Regions from separate parts of the Verrucosispora sp. WMMD703 genome, predicted to be linked through region 2. Evidence: predicted binding sites of a transcription regulator. Region 2 holds the regulator's gene; each other region holds the start of a gene.
The links. The regulator HrcA, encoded in region 2, represses chaperone genes, less so after heat shock. The targets are predictions, from matches to a motif close to GGTTNGCACNCTCNNNNNGAGNGTGCNAACC.

Region 1 (7,458 bases), 520 kb from region 2:
ACGCCAGCACAAGGGTGGGCCGGTCACGAGTTTGTTGTCGGCGGTAACAATTCAGCAACGCCAGCGACACCTCGCCGCCACCGTGCCTGCGACGACCCTGGTGTCCGGGTCGCCGGTCGGTGGATACGGGTCGGGTCAGGGGCTCGAAAGCGGGGCGAACCGGGCGTCAGTGAGGGCGGCCAGGTCGGCCGGGGCCAGCTCCACCTGGAGCCCCCGGCGGCCGGCCGAGACGTACACCGTCGGATGCGTCAGGGCGGAGACGTCGAGGACCGTGGGCAGCCGTCGCCGCTGGCCCAGTGGGCTGATCCCGCCGCGTACGTAACCGGTGGCCCGCTCGGCCGTCGCCCGCTCGGCCAACGTGGCCCGCTTGCCGCCCACCGCTGCCGCGAGCGCCTTGAGGTCGAGATCGCCGGTGACCGGCACCACCGCCACCGTCAGCGCCCCGTCGACCTCGGTGACCAGGGTCTTGAAGACCCGCTCCGGCGCCACCGCCAGCGCGGCGGCGACCAGCGCGCCATAGTTGGGCTCATCAGGCGAGACGTCGTACGGATGGGTGCGATGGTCGACCTTCCGCTTGGTCAGCAGCGCGGTCGCCGGGGTGCCACGTCCCGCCATGCCCGCCAACGTAGCCCCGACCGGCTGACCGAAGGGCCCAACATGCCGCAAGTCGCGCCTTCCGGCCGACGTGAGGGCCCAGGATGCCGCAAGTCGCGACCGGCATGCCCGGCGAGAGGCCGGCCTGGGCCTCGGGCGGGGCAGGTGGGGGCGGGGCGGAAGAATAGGCGGGTGGATCTGGAGCAGTTCGCCGCGTTGCGTACGCCCGAGGGGTCGGCCGCGCTCGACGCGGCGGCCGGGGTGGCCGGCGGTGATCCGCTGGCCGCGGCGGTGGCGCTGCGCTCGGCCGGGGTGCCCGGCGGGCTCGCGGCGGCGGCGCTGACCCAGGCCGAGCTGCGCCGCCGGGCGGTCGGCAAGTTCGGGCCGGCGGCGGTCGGCATGTTCTTCACCCGGCCGGGGCTGGAACAGGCCACCCGCCGGGTCGTCGCCGACCGGCGGGCCCGGCGGCTGCGGGCGGCCGGGGTGCGCACACTTGCCGACCTGGGCTGCGGGCTGGGCGCCGACGCGCTCGCCGCCGCCCGCGCCGGCATCCGGGTGTACGCGGTGGAAGCCGACCCGCTCACCGCTGCGCTGGCCGAGGCGAACGTCCAGGCCGCCGGGCTGGCCGACCTGGTCACCGTCGAGTGTGGCGACGCGACGGCGTTCGACGTGACAGGGGTCGAGGCGGTCTTCTGCGACCCGGCCCGACGCCGGGCCGGCACCGGTCGCCGGATCTTCGACCCGAACTCGTACTCACCGCCGTGGGACTTCGTGACCGGCCTTGCCGAACGGGTGCCGCGCACGGTGGTGAAGGTCGCGCCGGGGATCGACCACGCGCTGATCCCGCCCGGCGCGGAGGCAGAGTGGGTGAGCGTCGACGGCGACCTGGTCGAGGCGGCCCTCTGGTGCGGCGAACTGGCCGAGGTCTCCCGCCGGGCCACCGTGCTGACTGGCGAGTCGGTGCACCGGTTCGCGGGGTCGGGCACCCACGAGGCGCCGGTCGGGGCGGTACGGCGCTTCGTGTACGACCCCGATCCGGCGGTGGTGCGCGCACACCTGATCGCCGAGCTGGCTGCCGACCTGGACGCCACCCTCGCCGACCCGACCATCGCCTACCTCTACGCCGACACGGCCCGGCGCACGCCGTACGCCCGCTGCCTGGAGGTGACCGACGTGCTGCCGTTCTCCCTCAAGCGGCTGCGGGCGCTGCTGCGGGAACGGCGGGTCGGCCGGGTGGAGATCCTCAAGCGCGGCTCCGCGCTGGAGCCCGAACGGCTCCGGCGCGACCTGCGGCTGGTCGGCGACCAGCCGGCGAGCCTGGTGCTCACCCGGGTCGCCACCGCCCCGACGGTCCTGGTCTGCCGCCCGGTGGCCTGAACCCCGCCCCGCTGGCCGGGCCGCTCATGTGCAGCCGGCGGACGCGGGTTGCGGCATCCTGGCTGTCAGCTCGGCGGGAGACCGCGTCATGCCGCAACTCGCGGACCCCAGCGCGGGAGGGCTGGGACCGGGTCGGCGCAAAAGGGGGAGCGCCGGGTCGGGGTTGGTCAGCGGGTGGGGGCGTGGGGGGCGATGAAGGCGCGCCAGGCAGCGGGGGTGAAGGCGAGCGCCGGGCCGGCCGGGTCTTTGCTGTCGCGTACGGCGACCACGCCGGGCAGGTTGTCGGCGACCTCGACGCAGGCGCCGCCATTCTGATTGCTGCGGGAGGACTTGCGCCAGGCGGCGCGGGTCAGGTCCATGACTTCGCCACTTCCTCGATCAGGCGGGCGGACTGCCGGTGTGGCAGCGCCTCACCGGCCACAGTCTCCCAACGCCGCCCCAGGCTGGCAAGGTCGTTCGGGCTGTCCACTGTGTGCCCCCGGAGCTGGTTGTCCAGGTGGGCCACCTCGGTGCCGTCAGCCAGCCGGGCCAGCACGAACGGCCCGGCAAGCCCGCCGTACCACGGGGTCTCGGCCGGGATGATCCGCACCTGGACATGCGGGCGGTCACTGACGGCCAGCAGGTGTTCCAACTGCTCGCGCATGGTCGCGCGCTCGCCGACCTGCCGGCGCAGCACCTGCTCGTCGAGCACCGCGACGAGCTGCGGTGGCTCCTCGCGGGCGAGCACCTCCTGCCGGGTCATCCGGGCCAGCACCCGCTTCTCGATCTGCTCGTCGGTCAGCGGTGGACCGGCCCGGAGCATCGCCCGTGCGTACGCCTCGGTCTGGAGCAGGCCCGGCACCACGGCCGGGTCGTACCAGCGCAGCGCGACCGCCTCCCGCTCGATCTCGCCCCACGGCCGGAACCAGTCCGGCTCGGCGTGCAGCCGGATCAGCTCCAGCATCCCGATGAAGAGGCCGCCGGTCTCCAGCACCCTGTCGAACCGGGCCAGGTAGTCGGCGCTGAGCTGGTTCGGGCCGATCTCCATCGCGCTCACCGCCGACGTGGAGTAGTTGATCATTTTGCTCAGCTCCTCCTGGCTGAGCCCGCGCACCTTGCGCGCCCGGCGCAACTGGTCGCGCAGGAACCCCAGGGTTGGTACGTCCGCCATGTGCCTGCCCTCCGTGACGTGGTCGCGCCGGAGAGTAAGGGGCGGTCGCCGGGCGAGGAAGAGACTGTCGGCGTGTTGCGGTAAACGCTGGCGAACGACGCCGGAAGAGTTGGTAAAAAGTGGCGGAGGGGCGGCGACACGAGGGTGGTGGATTGGCACTCTCCTTGACGGAGTGCTAGCCGAGGAATAACCTGCGATTAGCACTCTCACCCTGAGGGTGCCAACCTTCGGGCCCTGGTGTCCGGGGGTTGAACGCCAGGCGGACCGGCACCCGCGACGACGGCCCCGCCCGGTGGCATGTGGCAGATTGACGCCGGTCGGCATGCCGATCGGCAACGAAACCAAGTACCCCAGGAGGGTATGCCCGTGACTACCGCGACCAAGGTTGCGATCAAGCCGCTCGAGGACCGCATCGTGGTCCAGGCGAACGAGGCCGAGACCACCACCGCCTCGGGCATCGTGATCCCCGACACCGCCAAGGAGAAGCCGCAGGAGGGCACCGTCCTCGCTGTCGGCCCGGGCCGGATCGACGACAAGGGCAACCGCGTGCCGATCGACGTCTCCGTCGGCGACACCGTTCTCTACTCGAAGTACGGCGGCACCGAGGTCAAGTACGCCGGCGAGGAGTACCTGGTGCTCTCCGCCCGCGACGTCCTCGCGGTCATCGAGAAGTAAGTAAGACAGACCGATCAGTGTCGTTGCCCCGGTCCGGCTCGCCGGGCCGGGGCGACGTCGCTTCGAAGGGACATTCATGGCGAAGATCCTGAGCTTCTCGGACGACGCCCGGCACCTGCTGGAGCACGGTGTCAACGCGCTCGCTGACGCGGTCAAGGTCACCCTCGGGCCGCGCGGGCGCAACGTCGTCCTCGACAAGAAATTCGGTGCGCCGACGATCACCAACGATGGCGTGACCATCGCCAAGGAGATCGAGCTCACCAACCCGTACGAGAACCTCGGCGCGCAGCTGGTCAAGGAGGTGGCGACCAAGACCAACGACGTCGCCGGCGACGGGACCACCACCGCGACCGTGCTCGCCCAGGCCATGGTCCGCGAGGGCCTGCGCAACGTCACCGCGGGCGCCAACCCGGCCGGCCTCAAGCGGGGCATCGACGCCGCCGCCACCAAGGTCTCCGAGGCGCTGCTCGGCAAGGCCGTCGAGGTCTCCGACAAGAAGTCGGTCGCGCACGTCGCGACGATCTCGGCGCAGGACGCCACCATCGGCGAGCTGATCGCCGAGGCGATGGAGAAGGTCGGCCGCGACGGTGTGATCACCGTCGAGGAAGGCTCCGCCCTGCACACCGAGCTGGACGTCACCGAGGGCCTCCAGTTCGACAAGGGCTTCATCTCGCCGAACTTCGTCACCGACGCGGAGTCGCAGGAGTCCGTCCTGGAGGACGCGTACATCCTGATCACCACGCAGAAGATCTCCGCGATCGAGGAGCTGCTGCCGCTGCTGGAGAAGGTTCTCCAGAACAACAAGCCGCTGCTCATCATCGCCGAGGACGTCGAGGGTCAGGCGCTGTCCACCCTGGTGGTCAACGCCATCCGCAAGACCATCAAGGTCTGCGCGGTCAAGGCACCCGGTTTCGGCGACCGCCGCAAGGCGATGCTCCAGGACATGGCGATCCTCACCGGCGCCGAGCTGGTCGCCCCGGAACTGGGCTACAAGCTCGACCAGGTCGGCCTGGAGGTGCTGGGCAGCGCCCGGCGCATCGTGGTCGACAAGGAGAACACCACGATCGTCGAGGGCGGCGGCCAGGCCAGCGAGGTGGCTGACCGGGTCGCGCAGATCCGCAAGGAGATCGAGGCCTCGGACTCCGAGTGGGACCGGGAGAAGCTCGCCGAGCGGCTGGCCAAGCTCTCCGGCGGTGTCGCGGTGGTCAAGGTCGGCGCGGCCACCGAGGTCGAGATGAAGGAGCGCAAGCACCGCATCGAGGACGCCATCGCCGCGACCAAGGCCGCGGTCGAGGAGGGTACGGTGCCCGGCGGCGGTGCCGCCCTGGCGCAGATCCTGTCGGTGCTCGACGACGACCTCGGCTTCACCGGCGACGAGAAGGTCGGCGTGTCGATCGTGCGTAAGGCGCTTGTCGAGCCGCTGCGCTGGATCGCCCAGAACGCCGGCCACGACGGCTACGTCGTCGTGCAGAAGGTCTCCGGCAGCGACTGGGGCCACGGCCTCGACGCCGCCGTCGGCGAGTACGTCGACCTGACCAAGGCCGGCATCATCGACCCGGTCAAGGTGACCCGCAACGCGGTCACCAACGCCGCGTCGATCGCCGGTCTGCTGCTCACCACCGAGAGCCTCGTGGTGGAGAAGCCGGCTGAGCCGGAGCCTGCCGCGGGTGGCCACGGCCACTCGCACGGCCACGGTCACAGCCACCAGCACGGCCCCGGCTTCTGAGCCTGCCGTACGCCGAACGTGGGGCGCACCGTCGACGAGACGGTGCGCCCCACGCGCATGAGCGGGACCGGCCTACCGGTGACGAGAGGTTACGGAACGCTGTCGTCGACTACCGGACCGTCGGGCGGTGGGAAACACTGGGCGGGTGAGCAGCACGACACCCCGGTTCGCGGCCCTGGCCGGCATCGCCGCCGCTGCGGCTGCCATCGGCACCGCCGAAGTGGTTGCCGCCCTGACCGGCCCCCGATCGTCGCCGCTCGTCGCGGTGGGCGGTCTCGTCGTGGACACCGCCCCCGAGCCGGTCAAGCGGTTCGGCATCGAGGTCTTCGGCACGTACGACAAGATCGCCCTGCTGGTCGGTACGGCACTGTTGCTCGGCGGCTTCGCCGCCCTGATCGGCATGCTGGCCGCCCGGCGGCTGACGGTGGGCCTGGCCGGCATCGTCGTCTTCGGCGGGATCGGCGCGGCGGCGGCCCTGACCCGGGCCGGCGCGGACGCCGCCGACGTGCTCCCGTCGCTGCTCGGAGCGGCGGTCGGCGGGGTGGCGCTCTGGGCGTTCGTCGCCGGCCCGCTGGAACTCGACCCCTGGCCGTGGGCCCCACCGACGCCGTCCGGCAGTCCGTCGGTCCCGGGAAGCCCGCCGGCCTCCGGCGGCCCATCGGACCCCGCAGGTCCGGGGCGGCGGGTCGACCCGGACTCGCGGCGGCGGTTCCTCACCGGCGTCGGGACCGTGCTTGGAGTGGCTGCCGTCGGGGGAGTGGCGGGCCGGTGGCTGGCCGGCCGTCAGGGCGTGTCGGCCGCCCGCGAGGCGATCACGCTGCCGGCCCCGGTCTCCGCCGCACCACCGGTGCCGGCCGGCGCTGACCTGGCCCAGCCCGGGCTGGCCAGTTACGTCACGTCGAACCGGAGCTTCTACCGGATCGACACCGCGCTCGTGGTGCCGCAGGTCGATCCCGCGACCTGGCAGTTGCGCATTCACGGCCGGGTCCGCAACCCGGTCACGCTGAGCTACGCCGATCTGCTTGCCCGGCCCATGGTGGAGCGGTACGTCACGCTGGCCTGCGTCTCGAACGAGGTCGGCGGCGACCTGATCGGCAACGCGCGCTGGCTCGGCGTGCCGATCCGGGAACTGCTCGACGAGGTGGGGCCGCTGGACGGCGCCGACCAGGTGGTCGGGCGTTCGGTGGACGGTTGGACCTGTGGCACCCCGACGGCCGCGTTGCGCGACGGGCGGGACGCCCTGCTCGCGGTCGGCATGAACGGCGAGCCGCTGCCGGTGCAGCACGGCTTCCCGGTCCGGATGGTGGTGCCGGGCCTGTACGGCTACGTGTCGGCCTGCAAGTGGATCACCGAGCTGGAGCTGACCAGTTTCGCGGACTTCGACGCGTACTGGGTGCCCCGGGGGTGGTCGGCGCAGGGGCCGATCAAGACGCAGTCGCGGATCGACACACCCCGCCCGCGCAACCGCCCGGCCGCCGGCCCGGTCACGGTCGCCGGCGTCGCCTGGGCACAGCACCGGGGCATCGAGCGCGTCGAGGTACGCGTCGACGAAGGGCCCTGGCAGGAGGCCCAACTGGCGCCGACCGTCTCGGTGGACACCTGGGTGCAGTGGTCGTGGCAGTGGCCGGCGACCCCGGGCGAGCACACCCTCCAGGTGCGGGCGACGGACAGCACCGGCGAGACGCAGACCGCCCAACGGCAGGACGTCGCCCCCGACGGCGCGACCGGCTGGCATTCCGTCACCCTCACCGTCACCTGACCCCGAGGTACCGGCGCTCCGGTACCGGCCGGGAGTGGCGGGAGTGTGCGGACAGCGCGACGCCGCGTCCCTCTGGTCGGGACGCGGCGTCGGTGGTGCGGTCTGGTCAGGCGACGTTGCGCTGGATGGGCACCGTCGAGCGGTGCGAGCTGCCCAGCCGGGCCTCCAGGCGGTTGA
Region 2 (7,458 bases):
CCCCTCGTGCCACGAGAAGACGTACTCGAAGCCCTCGCCCCACCAGCGGCCGAGCAGTCCGCGCACGTCCGGCGGCGCCGGCTCACCGGGACGCCACGGGTCGATGTCGGCCGGATCGTGCTCGACCGCGGCGGCGAGCAGTCGGTGCGGCAACTCCAGCAGTTCGACGGCGGTGCCGGAGGAGCCCAGCACGGCGGCGCCGAACGCCCCCGGGGTGCCCTCGCCGCCCCGGCGGCCGTACGCCCCGGCGAGGAAGCCCGGCATCGCCCCGTCGTGCCCGACGTGCACCACCCGCTCCCCCTGGGGTACCAGGATCAGACCGAGACCGAAGCCGCCGGCCCAGACCGCCTCGTCGGTGACCGTCACCGGCCAGCGCATCTCGTCCAGGGTGGCCGGGGCGAGCACCCGACCCGCCGCGTCCAACGCCGCCGGGTCGGCCAGGAAGGCGGCCCACCGGGCCATGTCGGTCGCCGTGCTCCACAGCTGCGCGGCGGGGCTCACCGCGCCGAAGTCGGTGGGCGGCTCCGGATGCGCCTCGTCGGAGTACGCGTCGACCAGGAACCCGGTCGCGGCGCGCGGGCCCGGGGTGGTTGTGGTGGCGGTCAGCCCGAGCGGGGTCAGCACCCGCTCGGTCAGCACCTCCGCCCAGGTGCCGCCGCGTACCTGCCCGACCAGGTGGCCGAGCAGCGCCATGCCGAGATTCGAGTAGTGGTAGCGGCGGCCGGTCGGCAGCACCCGCTCGGCCCGGTCCAGCTCGGTGATCAGCTGGTCGGTGTCCGGTGCGCGCAGGGTGTCCCAGACGTCGCCGTACGGTTCGCGTTGCAGGCCGGCGGTGTGCGACAGCAGCCGGCGCACGGTCAGCTCACCGTGCGCCGGCAGGTCGAGGTGCCGCCGCAGCGGGTCGTCGAGGTCGAGCAGCCCGTCGTCGCGGCACTGCATGACCAGCACGGCGGTGAACGTCTTGGTCACCGAGCCGATCCGGAACCGGGTCTGCTCGTCCAGGGCCGTGTCGTTTCCGGTGCCGCCAGCGGTGCACGTCCACAGCGGCCGGTCGGCGCGGTGCACCGCCGCCGAGACCGCCGGCACCCGGGCCTGCGCCTGGACCTGGCGCACCAGCCGGTCCAGGCGACCGGCGGCGGAGGTGCGGCCGGCGGCGGAGGTCATCCGAGACTCCGGGCCAGCATCGGGCCGAGCGGGGCGCCGCCGAGCACGTGGGCGTGCACGTGGAAGACCTCCTGGCCGCCGTACGCCCCGGTGTTGAACATCAGCCGGAACCCGTCGCCGAGCAGGCCCTCGTCCTCGGCCACCGCGGCGGCGGTGGCCAGCACCTCGCCGGCCAGCGCCGGGTCACCCTGGCCGAGCGTGGCAACGTCGGCGTAGTGCTCCTTCGGTACGACCAGCACGTGTACCGGTGCCTTCGGGTCGATGTCGCGGAAGGCGAGCGTGGTGGGCGTCTCGCGGACCACGGTGGCCGGAATCTCTCCGGCGACGATGCGGCAGAACAGACAGTCGCTTCCCATCCGGGCAGTGTAAGGAAGGGTTCCTCGGCGACGTCCGCGCGACGCTCACCAGCGCAGCAGGCGGGTGGCGAGGACCGCCAGGGCGGCCACACCCGCGGTGGAGGTGCGCAGCACCGAGCTGCCGAGCCGTACCGGTCGGGCGCCGGCTTCCTGGAAGGCCGACAGCTCGTCCGGGGTGATGCCGCCCTCCGGCCCCACCACCAACACGATTTCGCCGTGTTCGGGCAGCTCGACTGTGGTCAGCCGGTCGGTCGCCTCCTCGTGCAGCACGTACCCGGCCGCCGCCCCGGCGATCCGGCGCGTCACCGATGCGGTGCTCTCGTCCGGCGCTCCCGCCACCACCGGCAGCCACGCCCGCCGGGCCTGCTTCGTCGCTTCCCGGGCGGTAGCGACCCACCGGCTGCGGGCCCGTACGCCCCGGTCGCCGCGCCACTGCACCACCGAGCGCCCCGCCGCCCAGGGGACCAGCTCGTCCACGCCCGCCTCGGTCATCGCCTGCACGGCCAGCTCGCCCCGGTCGCCCTTGGCGATGCCCTGGACCACCACCAGCCGCGGGTTCGCCGCGTCGACGTACCCCCGGTCGGTCACGTCGAGATCGAGGGTGCCCCGGCCGACGGCGGTGACCATGGCGGTGGCCGTGCCGCCCCGCCCGTCGGCGAGCAGCACCTGCTCGCCGACGCGCAGCCGTTGCACGGTGGCGGCGTGGTGGCCCTCGGGCCCGTCCAGCACCATCGAGGCGGCGGTCGGCAGCGACTCGACGAGGAACAGCGGGGCGGACACGTCAGGCGTGGCCGTTGAAGGCGTCGCGCATGCGGGAGAAGAAGCCACCCTGCTTGGTCAGCTCGGCGACCTCTTCGCCGCGGGTCTTGGCGAAGTCGCGCAGCATCCGTTCCTGGTCGGCGTCGAGCTTGGTCGGGGTGCGCACGTCGAGGTGGACGTAGAGGTCACCCCGGCCGGCGCCGCGCAGGTGCGGTACGCCTCGGGCCCGCAGCCGCAGGGTGCTGCCCGGCTGGGTACCCGGCTTGACGTCGACCGGTTCCTCGCTGTCGAGCGTCTTGATGGTCAGCCGGGTGCCGAGTGCGGCGGCGGTCATCGGCACGGTGACCCGGCAGTGCAGGTCGTCGCCCTTGCGGGAGAAGACGTCGTGTGGCCGTTCGTGGATCTCCACGTAGAGGTCCCCGGCGGTGCCGCCGCCCGGGCCGACCTCGCCCTGCTGGGCGAGGCGGATCCGCATGCCGTCCTCCACCCCGGCGGGGATCTTGACGGTCAGCGATCGGCGGGTGCGTACCCGGCCGTCGCCGGCGCAGGTCGGGCAGGGGCTCGGGATGGTGGTGCCGTAGCCCTGGCAGACCGTGCACGGGCGAGCGGAGACCACCTGCCCGAGGAAGGTGCGCTGCACCGACTGCACCTCGCCCCGGCCACCGCACGCCTCGCAGGTGGCCAGGTGGGTGCCGGCGGCGGTGCCGGCACCGGAGCAGGTGGTGCAGAGTACGGCGGTGTCGACGGTGATCGGCGCCTCGACGCCGAAGGCGGTCTCCTGGAGGTCCAGCTCCAGTCGCAGGATCGCGTCGGCGCCGGGGCGGGTACGCGGACGCGGGCCCCGCCCGGCGCCCGTGGCGCCCCCGAAGAACGCGTCCATGATGTCCTGGAAGCCGACGAAGGGGCCGGCCCCGCCGGGGCCACCCGGACCGCCGGGCCCGCCTCCACCGGGTGCCAGCGGGTCACCGCCCAGGTCGACGATCTGCCGTTTCCGATCGTCCGAGAGGACCTCGTACGCGGCGTTGATGTCCTTGAACTTCTCCTGTGCCTCCGGATCCGGATTCACGTCCGGATGGAATTGGCGCGCCAGCTTGCGGTAGGCGCGCTTGATCTCGTCATCGGAGGCACCCTTGCTCACGCCGAGAATGCCGTAGTAGTCCCTGGCCACTGCGTTCCGTGTCCTCGTGTTCGTCTCGAGTTACGCCGTTCGGCGGCGGCAGCCTGCCGTCGGCCCTGACTTGTCAGTTCTGGGCCAGCAGCTCGCCCACGTAGCGTGCCACGGCCCTCACCGTGGCGATGGTTCCGGGGTAGTCCATCCGGGTCGGTCCCAGCACGCCCATCCCCCCGACGATGGTCGCGCCCGGGCCGTACCCGGTGCTGACCACGGAGGCCGCCCGTAGGTTGTCGATCTCGTTCTCGTCGCCGATGCGCACCCGCAGGGTGCTCGGTTCCACCTCGCCGATGAGCTTGAGCAGCACGACCTCCTCCTCAAGAGCTTCGAGGATCGGACGCAACGAGCCCTGGAAGTCGAGCAGACCGCCCCGGGCGAGGTTGGCGGTGCCGGCCAGGGCGAGCCGCTCCTCGTGCCGTTCGACGAGCGTCTCCAACAGCACCGTGGACAGGGTGGTCATCGCCGGGCGCAGGTGCGGCACGGAGTCGTCGATGAGGGCCTGCACCAGCGGCGGGGTCTCCGACAGGCGGACACCTACGAGCTTCTCGTTGACCAGCCGGCGCAGGTCCAGTACGTCGTCGGCGAGGACCGGTGCGGGCAGCTCGACCAGCCGTTGCTCGACCCGACCGGTGTCGGCGATCATCACCAGCATCAGCCGGGTGGTGGAGATCGGCACCAGTTCCAGGTGACGCACCCGGGACCGGGCCAGGCTCGGGTACTGCACGACGGCGACCTGCCGGGTCAGCTGTGCCAGCAGCCGCACCGTGCGGTGCACCACATCGTCGAGATCGACGGCGCCGGCCAGGAAACGCTCGATCGCTCGGCGCTCGGCCGGGCTGAGCGGCTTGACCCGGCTCAACCGATCCACGAAGAGTCGGTAGCCACGGTCGGTGGGCACCCGCCCCGCGCTGGTGTGCGGCTGACGGATGTAGCCCTCTTCCTCCAGCACGGCCATGTCGTTCCGGACGGTGGCCGGCGAGACACCAAGTTGGTGCCGCTCGACCAGCGACTTGCTGCCGACCGGCTCCTGGGTGGCGACGTAGTCCTCGACGATCGCCCGGAGCACGGCGAGCTTCCGGTCGTCCAGACCCATCCTTGCCACCTCCTGTCGCAGGTCAGCCCGCAGCGTCACGGCCACCAGAGGAACACTCTGGCACTCGACTGTAGCGAGTGCCAGTCTACGTCGGCGTCCCCCTCGACGCGATGATCAAGTCGGCCCGCTCGTCATCGAACCGATCGGCGGGTTGACACTCGCCGGTGTCGCTCTGGTGCGCCGTTGCCGCTGGCACCTACCGTGACCTCCATGACTGAACCACCTCGTCCCCCGGACTCCGGCGACGAACCCACGACACCACTGTCCGGTTCGCCAGGCCAGGGCGGCTATCCCCCGCCCGGCGGTTATCCCCCGCCCGGCGGCTATCCACCTCCCACCGGCGACCAACCGCCGCCGGCCGGCTACCCGCCGCCCGGGGGCTACCCGCCGCCCGGCGGTTACCCTCCCCCACCCGGAGCCCCCGGTGTCGGCTACCCGACCGGCGGTTACGGCGCTCCCGGCGGTGGCTACGCCAACAACGAGGACAAGACCTGGTCCCTGATCGCCCACTTCGGCGGCCCGCTCGGCGTGGTCGTCGGTGGCGGGCTCTTCGGCTGGGTGGCGCCGCTGATCGCGATGATGACCCGCGGGCAGCAGTCCCCGATCGCCCGGGCCCACTCGGTGGCCGCGCTGAACTTTCAGCTCACCTGGGCCATCGTCGGTGTGCTGAGCTGGGTGCTCACCATGATCACCTGTGGCATCCTGTTCTTCGCGCCGATCATCGCCGGGATCGTGCCGGTGATCTTCGGCATCATCGGCGGGGTCAAGGCCAACGACGGGGTGCTCTACCAGTACCCGATGAGCTACTCGTTCGTGAAGCGCTGACCGCGCGGGCCGGCCGGATGACGGGGGTCAGGGCAGCAGGTCGCGGACCACGGCGTCGGCGAGCAACCGGCCGCGCAGGGTGAGCACGGCGCGGCCGGCGGCGTGGGCGGGCTCGGCGAGCAGGCCCTCGGCCAACGCCCGCGCCGCACCCGCCCGCCCGGCGTCGGTCAGCACGTCCAGCGGCAGGCCGGAGGCCAGCCGCAACCGGAGCATGACGTCTTCCATGTGCGCCTCGTCGCCGGTGAGCACCTCCCGGGCCTGCCCGGGTGACGCCCCGGCGGCGAGGCGTTGCGCGTACGCGGCGGGATGCTTGACGTTCCACCAGCGCACCCCGCCGACGTGGCTGTGCGCCCCCGGCCCGAGGCCCCACCAGTTCCCGCCGGTCCAGTAGAGCAGGTTGTGCCGGCAGCGCGCGGCTGGCGTGCGGGCCCAGTTGGAGACCTCGTACCAGGAGAAACCGGCCGCGCCGAGGGTGGACTCGGCGGCCAGGTAGCGGTCCGCGGCGACGTCCTCGTCCGGGTACGGCAGCTCGCCACGGCGCATCCGGGCGGCCAGCCGGGTGCCGTCCTCGACGATCAGGGCGTACGCGCTGACATGGTCCACGCCTGCGGCGACCACCTGGTCCAGCGAGGCGGCGAAGTCCTCGGCCCGCTCCCCCGGCGTTCCGTAGATCAGGTCGAGATTTACGTGGTCGAAGCCGGCGTCACGGGCCTCCAGCGCGGCGGCGGTGGCCCGGCCGGCGTGGTGCCGGCGGTCGAGCACGGCGAGCACCCCGGGCGCGGCCGACTGCATGCCCAGCGAGATCCGGGTGTACCCGGCCGCACGCAACTCCTTCAGCGAGGCGGGCGTCACCGACTCGGGGTTGGCCTCGGTGGTCACCTCCGCGTCGGTGGCCAGCCCCCAGGTCCGGTCGATCGCGTCGAGGATGCGGGCCAGGTCGTCGGCGGGCAGCAGGGTGGGGGTGCCGCCGCCGACGAAGACCGTCTCCACCCGGGCCGGTGGGGTGTCGTCCAGCACCCGGGCGGCGAGCGCCAGTTCCGCCAGCACTGCGTCGGCGTAGCCCTCCCGGCTCGCGCCGCCGCCCAACTCGTCGGCGGTGTACGTGTTGAAGTCGCAGTAGCCGCAGCGGCTCGCGCAGAAGGGCACATGCACGTAGACCCCGAAACCCCGGACGGCTACGGACGCACGGGCGGACGCGGGCAGCGACCCGTCGGCGGGGACGGGCTCGCCTGCTGGAAGGACGCCGGGCATGGCCACTAGTGTGCCCTGGCATGACCTCTCCCGACGTGTTCGTGCGGGTCGCCACGGCCCACGGGGTGACCACGCTCACCCTGGACAGTCCGCACAACCGCAACGCGCTCTCCACGCCGCTGATGACCGAACTGCTGGCCGGGCTGGCCGCCGCGGTCGCCGACGACGCGGTCCGGGTGATCGTGCTCGACCACACCGGGCCGGTCTTCTGCTCCGGCGCCGACCTGAAGGAGACCGCGGCGGCGTACGCCAGCGGCACGGTGCCCGCCGGGATGCTGGGTGACGTGCTCGCGGCGGTCTGGGAGTGCCCGAAGCCGGTGCTGGCGAGAGTCGCCGGCCCGGCCCGGGCCGGCGGACTGGGCCTGATCGCGGCAGCCGACCTGGCGGTCTGCGCGGCCGAGGCCACGTTCGCCTTCACCGAGGTGCGGATCGGGGTGATCCCCGCGGTGATCTCCGCGACGGTGCTGCCCCGCCTGACCACCCGGGCGGCAGCCGAGCTGTACCTGACCGGCGACACCTTCGACGGCCGGCGGGCCGCCGAGATCGGCCTGGTCACCGCCGCGGTGCCGGCCGCGGAGCTGGATGCCGCGGTGCGGCGGTACTGCGACTCGCTGGTACGCGGGGCCCCGTCGGCGTTGGCCGGCGCGAAGCGACTGCTGCGCCGACCGGCCGCCGTCGACCTGCGCGCCGACCTGACCGAGCTGGCCGAGGTGTCCACCGGGTACTTCCTGTCGGCGGACGGCGTCGAGGGGGTCACCGCGTTCCGGGAGAAGCGGCCGCCGCGCTGGGTGGCGGAACTCGGTGGGTGAGGTACGGCCGGGACGGGGAACCTCGCGTTG
Region 3 (7,458 bases), 820 kb from region 2:
GTCGGCGATCGTCCGTCGGGGTCTACGCGGCCCTGCGCATCTGGAGTTCGCGCAGGGTGGGGATGTTGGGGTGCGGGACGCGGACACCTGTGTCGACGAAACCCAGCCGCTGGTAGGCCCGGTAGGCGAGGTCGTTGCCGACCACAACCTCGAGCATCAGCTCGTTCCGTCCGCAGGCCCGGGACCAGTCCGCCACCCCACCGACCAGCTCCGCGAGCAGGCCGGTGCCCCGCCAGCTCGGAGTGATGTAGACGGCGTAGAGCACGGTCACTCCCGGCTCGGCCGGGTGTGCCATGCCACCGACGTGCCCGACGAGCCGGCCGCCCGGATCCGCCACGAACTGCGCCGTGTCAGGGCCGGCGGAGACCCGGGCGACCCGGGCGGCGTACTCGGCGTGCGGTCGGGCCGCGGCCTCGGCGATCGTCTCCAGGAAGGCCAGCGGCGCGTCCGCGAGCATCTCCAGGCGCAGCGCCCGCATGCGAGCTGTGTCGGCTGGCTCGACTCGGCGGATGACGGCCCGGCGCAGGGCCGTCCCGTCGGTGACGCTTGTCATGCCGGAATGCTTATCACAATGACGTACGACGATACGGACGACTGTAATACGCCCGATTTGTGGTCGTGCGCCGTCGTCACTCCTCGTGTAGCGTGCGATTTCGGTCACCCGTTTCAGTGGTCGTCGCCGACCGCCGAAACCGGTGGTTTCCGGGTGTCGGTTCGCTGGCGACCCGAGGTAGTGGAACGCCGTGCAGAGTGAGGAAAACACCGTGGCACAAGGCACCGTGAAGTGGTTCAACGCCGAGAAGGGCTACGGCTTCATCGCCGTCGACGGCGGGCAGGACGTCTTCGTTCACTTCTCCGCGATCGAGATGGACGGCTACAAGGCGCTGGACGACGGTCAGCGGGTGGAGTTCGAGATCGCCCAGGGCCAGAAGGGGCCACAGGCCGAGCGGGTGCGCGTCATCGCCTGAGCGCCGACCACCCACCCCCCACCGACCGATCGTCGTCGGGGTGGCGTGACCATCGCCGGAGGGGGCAGCGGTGCCGGCGCCCCACAAGGGAAGATCATGGGCCGAGCCAGCCGTCGCTGAGGAGGTCCCATGTCCGACCAGCCGCCCCCGACAGGTCCGTCCTCTCCGCCTCCGGGTGAGCCGCAGCCGCCCGCCGGATGGGTTGGTCAACCACCCCTCCCGGGCCAGCCCGCGTACGGTGCGCAGCCGGCTCATCCCATGCAGCCGTCCCACCCCGGCATGACGCCGTATCCCGGCCAGCCGTTCTACGGCTGGTACCCCCCGGGCGGCTACGGCCTCGACCCCTCCGACGCCCTGGTGACCCCGCCCGGGGCCGGGCTGGGCGGCTGGTTCGCCCGGTGTGTGGGTGCCGCCCGCCGGGGGTGGCGACCCCTGCTGCCGATCCTCGTACTCACCCAGGCGCTGCCGGCCGCGGTGCTGTCGGTGCTCGTGTTGGCCGTGGACCCCTCGGCCCGCTGGGACGCCCAGCTCGCCAGCGACTCCGCCGCGCTGCCGGCGAACTTCTGGTCCGATCTCGCGACGCTCCTGGTCGTGGTGCTCGGTGGCAGCCTGCTGCTCGGTGTGGTGCAGGCCGTCGGCTGGGCCGCCGGCACCTGGGTGATCGCCCGGCAGGCGGTCGGCGAGTCGGCCGGCCTCGGTGCCGCCCTGCGCTACGGAGCGCGTCGGGCGCTCGGTCTGTGGGGCTGGACACTGCTCATCACCCTGATCATCACCTTCGGATTCTGTCTGTGCTTCCTGCCCGGCGTGTACGCGGCGTTCGCGCTGGCCCTGGCCGGCCCGGTCTACCTCTTCGAGCGGCACGATCCGCTCAGCAGGTCGCATCGAATGCTGCGTGACCGGCTGGGGCTGCTGCTCGGCCGGGTGGCGCTTGTGGGTGCCGCCGTGATCGGTTTCTCACTGGCCGCGAGCGTGCTGGAGTCGCTGGCGATCCTGCCGTTCGGCACCACTCCGTTGGACTCGCCGGGCACGGCGGTGGGCGCGGTGCTGACGATTGCGGTGGTCGCGGTGCTGACGCTGCCGGCGTACCTCGCGCAGCTGGTCGGGCTGGTCGTCACCTACGCCGAGCAGCGGGCACACGAGGGTCCGGTGAACGCCGCCCAACTGGCAGCCGAACTCGGCTGACCCGGGCCATCGTGCTTGCACTCGGCAGGGCAGAGTGCTAAACAAGTCATTGGCACTCGCATGGCGTGAGTGCCAGCTGGTCGGGACGGTGGGGCTGCGGTCGCGCTCGTGACATAACCACGGGTGGGGCACGTGGCCGGTCGTCGCGGGCTATCCGGCCCGGCCGAGGAGACGTCGCCGTCGCCAGGTGGCGACGTCCCAAGGTGCGTACACCAGACGGCCCATCCGGGGCACACACTCGGGTGGCCCGTGAGTGTCCAGGAGGACAACGCCGTATGGCCAAGATGATCGCGTTCGACGAAGAGGCGCGCCGCGGCCTCGAGCGGGGCATGAACCAGCTCGCCGACGCCGTGAAGGTGACCCTCGGCCCCAAGGGCCGCAACGTCGTGCTCGAGAAGAAGTGGGGTGCCCCCACCATCACCAACGATGGTGTGAGCATCGCCAAGGAGATCGAGCTCGAGGACCCCTACGAGAAGATCGGCGCCGAGCTGGTCAAGGAGGTCGCCAAGAAGACCGACGACGTAGCCGGTGACGGCACGACGACGGCGACCGTCCTGGCCCAGGCACTCGTTCGCGAGGGCCTGCGCAACGTGGCCGCCGGTGCCAACCCGATGGCCCTGAAGCGGGGCATCGAGGCTGCGGTCGCCAACGTCTCGGAGGAGCTGCTGAAGCTCGCCAAGGACGTCGAGACCAAGGAGCAGATCGCCTCCACCGCCTCCATCTCCGCTGGTGACGCCAGCGTCGGCGAGATCATCGCCGAGGCGATGGACAAGGTCGGCAAGGAAGGCGTCATCACCGTCGAGGAGAGCAACACCTTCGGGCTGGAGCTGGAGCTCACCGAGGGTATGCGCTTCGACAAGGGCTACATCTCGGCCTACTTCATGACCGACCCGGAGCGTATGGAGGCCGTCTTCGACGACCCGTACATCCTGATCGCGAACAGCAAGATCTCGTCGGTCAAGGACCTGCTCCCGATCCTGGAGAAGGTCATGCAGGGCGGCAAGCCGCTGCTGATCATCGCCGAGGACCTGGAGGGCGAGGCCCTGGCCACGCTGGTGGTCAACAAGGTCCGTGGCACCTTCAAGTCGGTCGCCGTCAAGGCGCCGGGCTTCGGTGACCGCCGCAAGGCCATGCTGACCGACATCGCCATCCTCACCGGTGGCCAGGTCATCAGCGAGGAGGTCGGCCTCAAGCTGGACGCCGCCAGCCTCGACATGCTGGGCCGGGCCCGCAAGGTCGTGGTGACCAAGGACGAGACCACCATCGTCGACGGTGCCGGCGACGCCGAGCAGATCCAGGGTCGGGTCAACCAGATCCGGGCCGAGATCGACAAGAGCGACTCCGACTACGACCGGGAGAAGCTGCAGGAGCGGCTGGCCAAGCTGGCCGGCGGCGTTGCGGTGATCAAGGTCGGCGCGGCCACCGAGGTCGAGCTCAAGGAGCGCAAGCACCGCATCGAGGACGCGGTCCGCAACGCCAAGGCCGCCGTCGAGGAGGGCATCGTCCCGGGTGGTGGTGTCGCGCTGGTCCAGGCCGGCAAGACCGCCTTCGACAAGCTCGACCTGGCCGGCGACGAGGCGACCGGCGCGCAGATCGTGAAGATCGCGCTGGACGCCCCGCTGCGGCAGATCGCCGTGAACGCCGGCCTTGAGGGCGGCGTCGTGGTGGAGCGGGTCCGCAACCTCGACTCGGGTCACGGCCTCAACGCCGCGACCGGCGAGTACGTCGACCTGCTGGCCGCGGGCATCATCGACCCGGCCAAGGTGACCCGTTCCGCGCTGCAGAACGCCTCGTCGATCGCCGCGCTGTTCCTCACCACCGAGGCCGTCGTGGCGGACAAGCCGGAGAAGACCCCGGCCGCACCGGCTGGCCCGGGCGGCGGGGACATGGACTTCTGAGTCCAGCTCCAACGCCGGAAGGGGCGGGCCGCGTCAGCGGTCCGCCCCTTCCGCTTTGTCGGCGGTGGCCGGCCGACCCTGCGTCGGCGGTGGCGGCTGGTCGCTACGTCGGCAGTGGCCGCTGGTTCCGTCGCTTCCGCGCCCGGTCGTACGGTGGTCGGTGCTGAACCGGCTCGTCCACCAGGATGAGCGGCTCCTCGGGTGGCTCGTCCACACCGGTCATCTCGGCCAACTGCTCGGCGTCGCCGTAGTCGAGCCGGTCGATCGGCAGTTGGCCGGGGACTCCGTGGACCGCAGCCCCGGTGGCTGGTGGGGCTTGCCGGGCCTGATCGTCGTCCGTGCTCATCGCTGCCTCCTCTACCGAAACGGTAGGGGCGTGCCGAGCACCGGGATGGGCGATTGGCATTATCGGGATCTATTTGCTATTTGCGCTTTTGCGGTGGCCAAGGGCGCTACGCCCGGAAGAAGACACGTCCGGTCCGAACGCCGCTACCGCCCGAATGACGATCAGTCACGGGCCGCCGACACGGCCGCGTACGCGTCGACCAGACCGGCACCCACGATGTTCGCCGGGCCGCCACATTCGTCGGTCCGCGCCCGGGCCGGGTCGTTGGTCTCGATCGGGTCGGCCGTGTCGCGGAGGATCCGCCGCGTCCGGTCAAGGTCGCCGACGAGTTCCGGGTTGGCTGACCACATCAACGCGACCACACCAGCCACCTGTGGTGTGGCCATCGAGGTGCCGTCGAGCACGGCGTACCCGCCGCCGGGCATCGCGGAGAGGACCTCCGCCCCCGGTGCCATCAGATCCGGTTTCGTCACTCCGGCGATCGTCGGGCCACGTGAGGAGAAGGCGGTGACCCGCCGCCGGTCGTCCACCGCACCAACGGTCAGCACGTCCGCGTACGGTGCGGGCGGGTCCTGCACGGAGCCGCAGAACGGGCCGGTGTTGCCGGCCGCCGCGACGACGAGAATCCCGGCGGCCTCCAGCGCTGCGGTGGCCGGCCGCAGCGCCGAGAGATCGCAGCCTTCGATCGGTGGGCAGCCCCACGAGTTGGTCAGGATCTCCGGCGCCCGGGCGGGCCGCCCCTGTCGGAACGGGTCGCCGCCGAGCGGGAAAGGCGCCAGCATGAACTGGAGGCAGTCGAGGTAGGCGGCCGGGTTCCCCAGATTGCGGTCGAGGTTGACGCAGCCGACCCACCGCGCGCCGGGGGCCACACCGATGCCGTCCCGCCCGACGGCGCTGCCCATCGTGTGGGTGCCGTGTCCGCTGCGGTCGGTCGGTGCCCCACTGCCGTTCCACGGGTCGAACCACGAGTCGTCGCCGCCCCGGAAACCCTGGGCCAGGGTCGGATGCCGCCCGTCCACTCCCGAGTCGGAACTGCCCACGGTCACGCCGTCGCCGGTCACGCCGAGTTCGGACCAGACCCGATCCGCGCCGATCATGGTGATGTTCCACGGCGGGCCGGACGGGGGCGGGGCGCTGCCGGTGGCGCTGTCGGCGGGCGCCGGCAACGGACGCAGTTGCTGGCTGACCAGTACCCGGGCCACCTCGGATCGGCTGGACAGCCAGGCCCGTACCGCCGGCCCACCAGCCACCTCGATCGCGTTGACGAGATAGTAGGGGGTGTGTGGCAGTCGAGCCCGCCGCAGATCGCGCCGCAGGTCGGCCTGGGTCCGGTCGGCGGTGTCGACCAACCGCCGGTAGACCTCCTCGGCGCGTGCGTCCCGGCCCGCCCGCCCTGGCTCGCCGCGCACACCGCTCAGGTCCGCCTGTTCGCGGAGCAGTACGAAGAGTCGCTCCCCGTGCAGCCCGGGCTGTCCGGCGGTCGCGCCGACCAGACCGACCGTGACCAGTAGCGTCAGGGCGCTCGCTGCGGCCAGCACCCGGCTCGGCGTGCGGGCCGAGCGGCGGGCCAGCAGCAGGCCGTACCCGACCGCCAGCACCAGTCCGACGGCGAGGCCGACACCGGTCGCGGCCGCGACCCAGAACGGCACGTCGCGGTTGCCGACCAGCAGCAGGCTGACCTCCTCCGGGTCGGTGAAGGCAAGCGGGCCGAACACGCCGAGCCCGACCAGCCAGGCGGTCGGCGTCCGACCGCCATCCCCGGCCGAATGGTGGGCCACGACGCCCCCGGCGATCGGTTGATCCGGCAGAACGCGGCGGGTGCCCGGGTGGGCGACACCACGTCCGGTGGCCGGCTGGCGGCTCATGGCCCGCAACGCGGCCAACGCGAAACCGGCCGGCGGCAGCGTCACCAGCAGGGGCAACTGCGCGCCGGAATGGCCGGTGCCGGCACCGATCAGCAGCAGCAAAACCCCGGCGACGAGCCCGCCCAGCAGCACCAGCCGGGCCGGTCGAGGTGGTTCGTCGGCCCCGAAGTGGCCCCAGAACCGAACGTCGAGCAGCGTCGCCGCCAGCACGCCGACGGCCACCGCAGCCAGCCCGGCGAGCATGGTCTCCAACAGCCCGCCGAGTGCGCCCCACCAGACCCAGGGCAGTAGCAGGGCGAGCCCGGCGGCCACCGCCAGCAGGGCCGCCACCGACGGCCGTCCGTCCAGTCGCGCCTGACGCCCGGTCGGGGCACCCACACGGACGTCCGATGCGGGCGGATGCGCCTGCCGCCCGGTCTCGGCTTGCCGGCCGGGGCCGAGGACGTGGGAGGGCAGCCGGGTCGTCACCACCGCCAGCAGCGCGGCCACGAGGGCCAGCGCGCCGAGGTACGCCTCGTGGTGCACCGGGGGGATCGTCCGCAGCAGCCCGAGCAGACCGAGTACGAGCGCACCGGCGAACCAGAGCCGGCCGGTGACGCGGACCGCCGCCGAGCGGGGAACGAGGGCCAACGGCAGCGTCGCGGCGGCGATCAGCAGCACGGTGAGCAGGCAGGCCACCGGCCAGAGCGGCACCAGCCGGTCCAACCCGCCGATCAGCACCACCTGGTCCACGGCCCAGCCGCCGGTCTGCGCCAGGACCGTGACCGCGACCGTCCAGCAGCCGGCGAGTACCGCCGCGACGATCGCCCAGGGGCTGGCGGTCGAGCCGGGTGTGGTGGGTTCCGCCCGCATCCGCACACAGTACGACGCAGCCGCCGCGCCGTCGGACGGATCTGGCGGGCAACGGATCCGAGGCCCCCGGGGCCGGCACGTGTCGGGGGAGGACCGGGCCGGTTAACGTGGACGGGTGCGTGATCCGAACGTTCTGCGGTCCGTTGCCGGGCAGCTGTCGCCCGCCCGCCGCGCCGCCGACCTGCGTCGGCTGCGGGCCGAGCGGTTCGACGTGCTGGTGATCGGGGGTGGGGTGACCGGTGCCGGCGCGGCCGTCGACGCCGCGTCCCGGGGCCTCAAGGTGGCCCTGGTGGAGGCCCGCGACTTCGCCGCCGGCACCTCCAGCCGGTCCAGCAAGTTGATCCACG

Region 1: the regulator HrcA is predicted to act here: its motif matches at 3,317-3,347, upstream of groES (co-chaperone GroES).
Region 3: the regulator HrcA is predicted to act here: its motif matches at 2,198-2,228, upstream of groL (chaperonin GroEL).

What each region holds. Positions count from the first base shown of each region.
Region 1 is NZ_JBMHMM010000004.1:5,878,183-5,885,640, reverse strand. It holds gene ybaK (Cys-tRNA(Pro) deacylase) at 136-615, opposite strand; gene ACN26Z_RS27265 (THUMP-like domain-containing protein) at 787-1,971, shown strand; gene ACN26Z_RS27260 (DUF397 domain-containing protein) at 2,139-2,330, opposite strand; gene ACN26Z_RS27255 (helix-turn-helix domain-containing protein) at 2,321-3,121, opposite strand; gene groES (co-chaperone GroES) at 3,482-3,796, shown strand; gene groL (chaperonin GroEL) at 3,873-5,522, shown strand; gene ACN26Z_RS27240 (molybdopterin-dependent oxidoreductase) at 5,668-7,281, shown strand; gene ACN26Z_RS27235 (WhiB family transcriptional regulator) at 7,388-7,458, opposite strand, start outside.
Region 2 is NZ_JBMHMM010000004.1:5,356,422-5,363,879, forward strand. It holds gene ACN26Z_RS24870 (serine hydrolase domain-containing protein) at 1-1,164, opposite strand, end outside; gene ACN26Z_RS24875 (histidine triad nucleotide-binding protein) at 1,161-1,520, opposite strand; gene ACN26Z_RS24880 (16S rRNA (uracil(1498)-N(3))-methyltransferase) at 1,566-2,300, opposite strand; gene dnaJ (molecular chaperone DnaJ) at 2,302-3,447, opposite strand; gene hrcA (heat-inducible transcriptional repressor HrcA) at 3,521-4,543, opposite strand; gene ACN26Z_RS24895 (DUF4870 domain-containing protein) at 4,754-5,368, shown strand; gene hemW (radical SAM family heme chaperone HemW) at 5,396-6,619, opposite strand; gene ACN26Z_RS24905 (enoyl-CoA hydratase-related protein) at 6,640-7,428, shown strand.
Region 3 is NZ_JBMHMM010000004.1:6,177,111-6,184,568, reverse strand. It holds gene ACN26Z_RS28735 (GNAT family N-acetyltransferase) at 23-553, opposite strand; gene ACN26Z_RS28730 (cold-shock protein) at 765-968, shown strand; gene ACN26Z_RS28725 (hypothetical protein) at 1,227-2,150, shown strand; gene groL (chaperonin GroEL) at 2,426-4,048, shown strand; gene ACN26Z_RS28715 (hypothetical protein) at 4,152-4,394, opposite strand; gene ACN26Z_RS28710 (S8 family serine peptidase) at 4,556-7,111, opposite strand; gene ACN26Z_RS28705 (glycerol-3-phosphate dehydrogenase/oxidase) at 7,227-7,458, shown strand, end outside.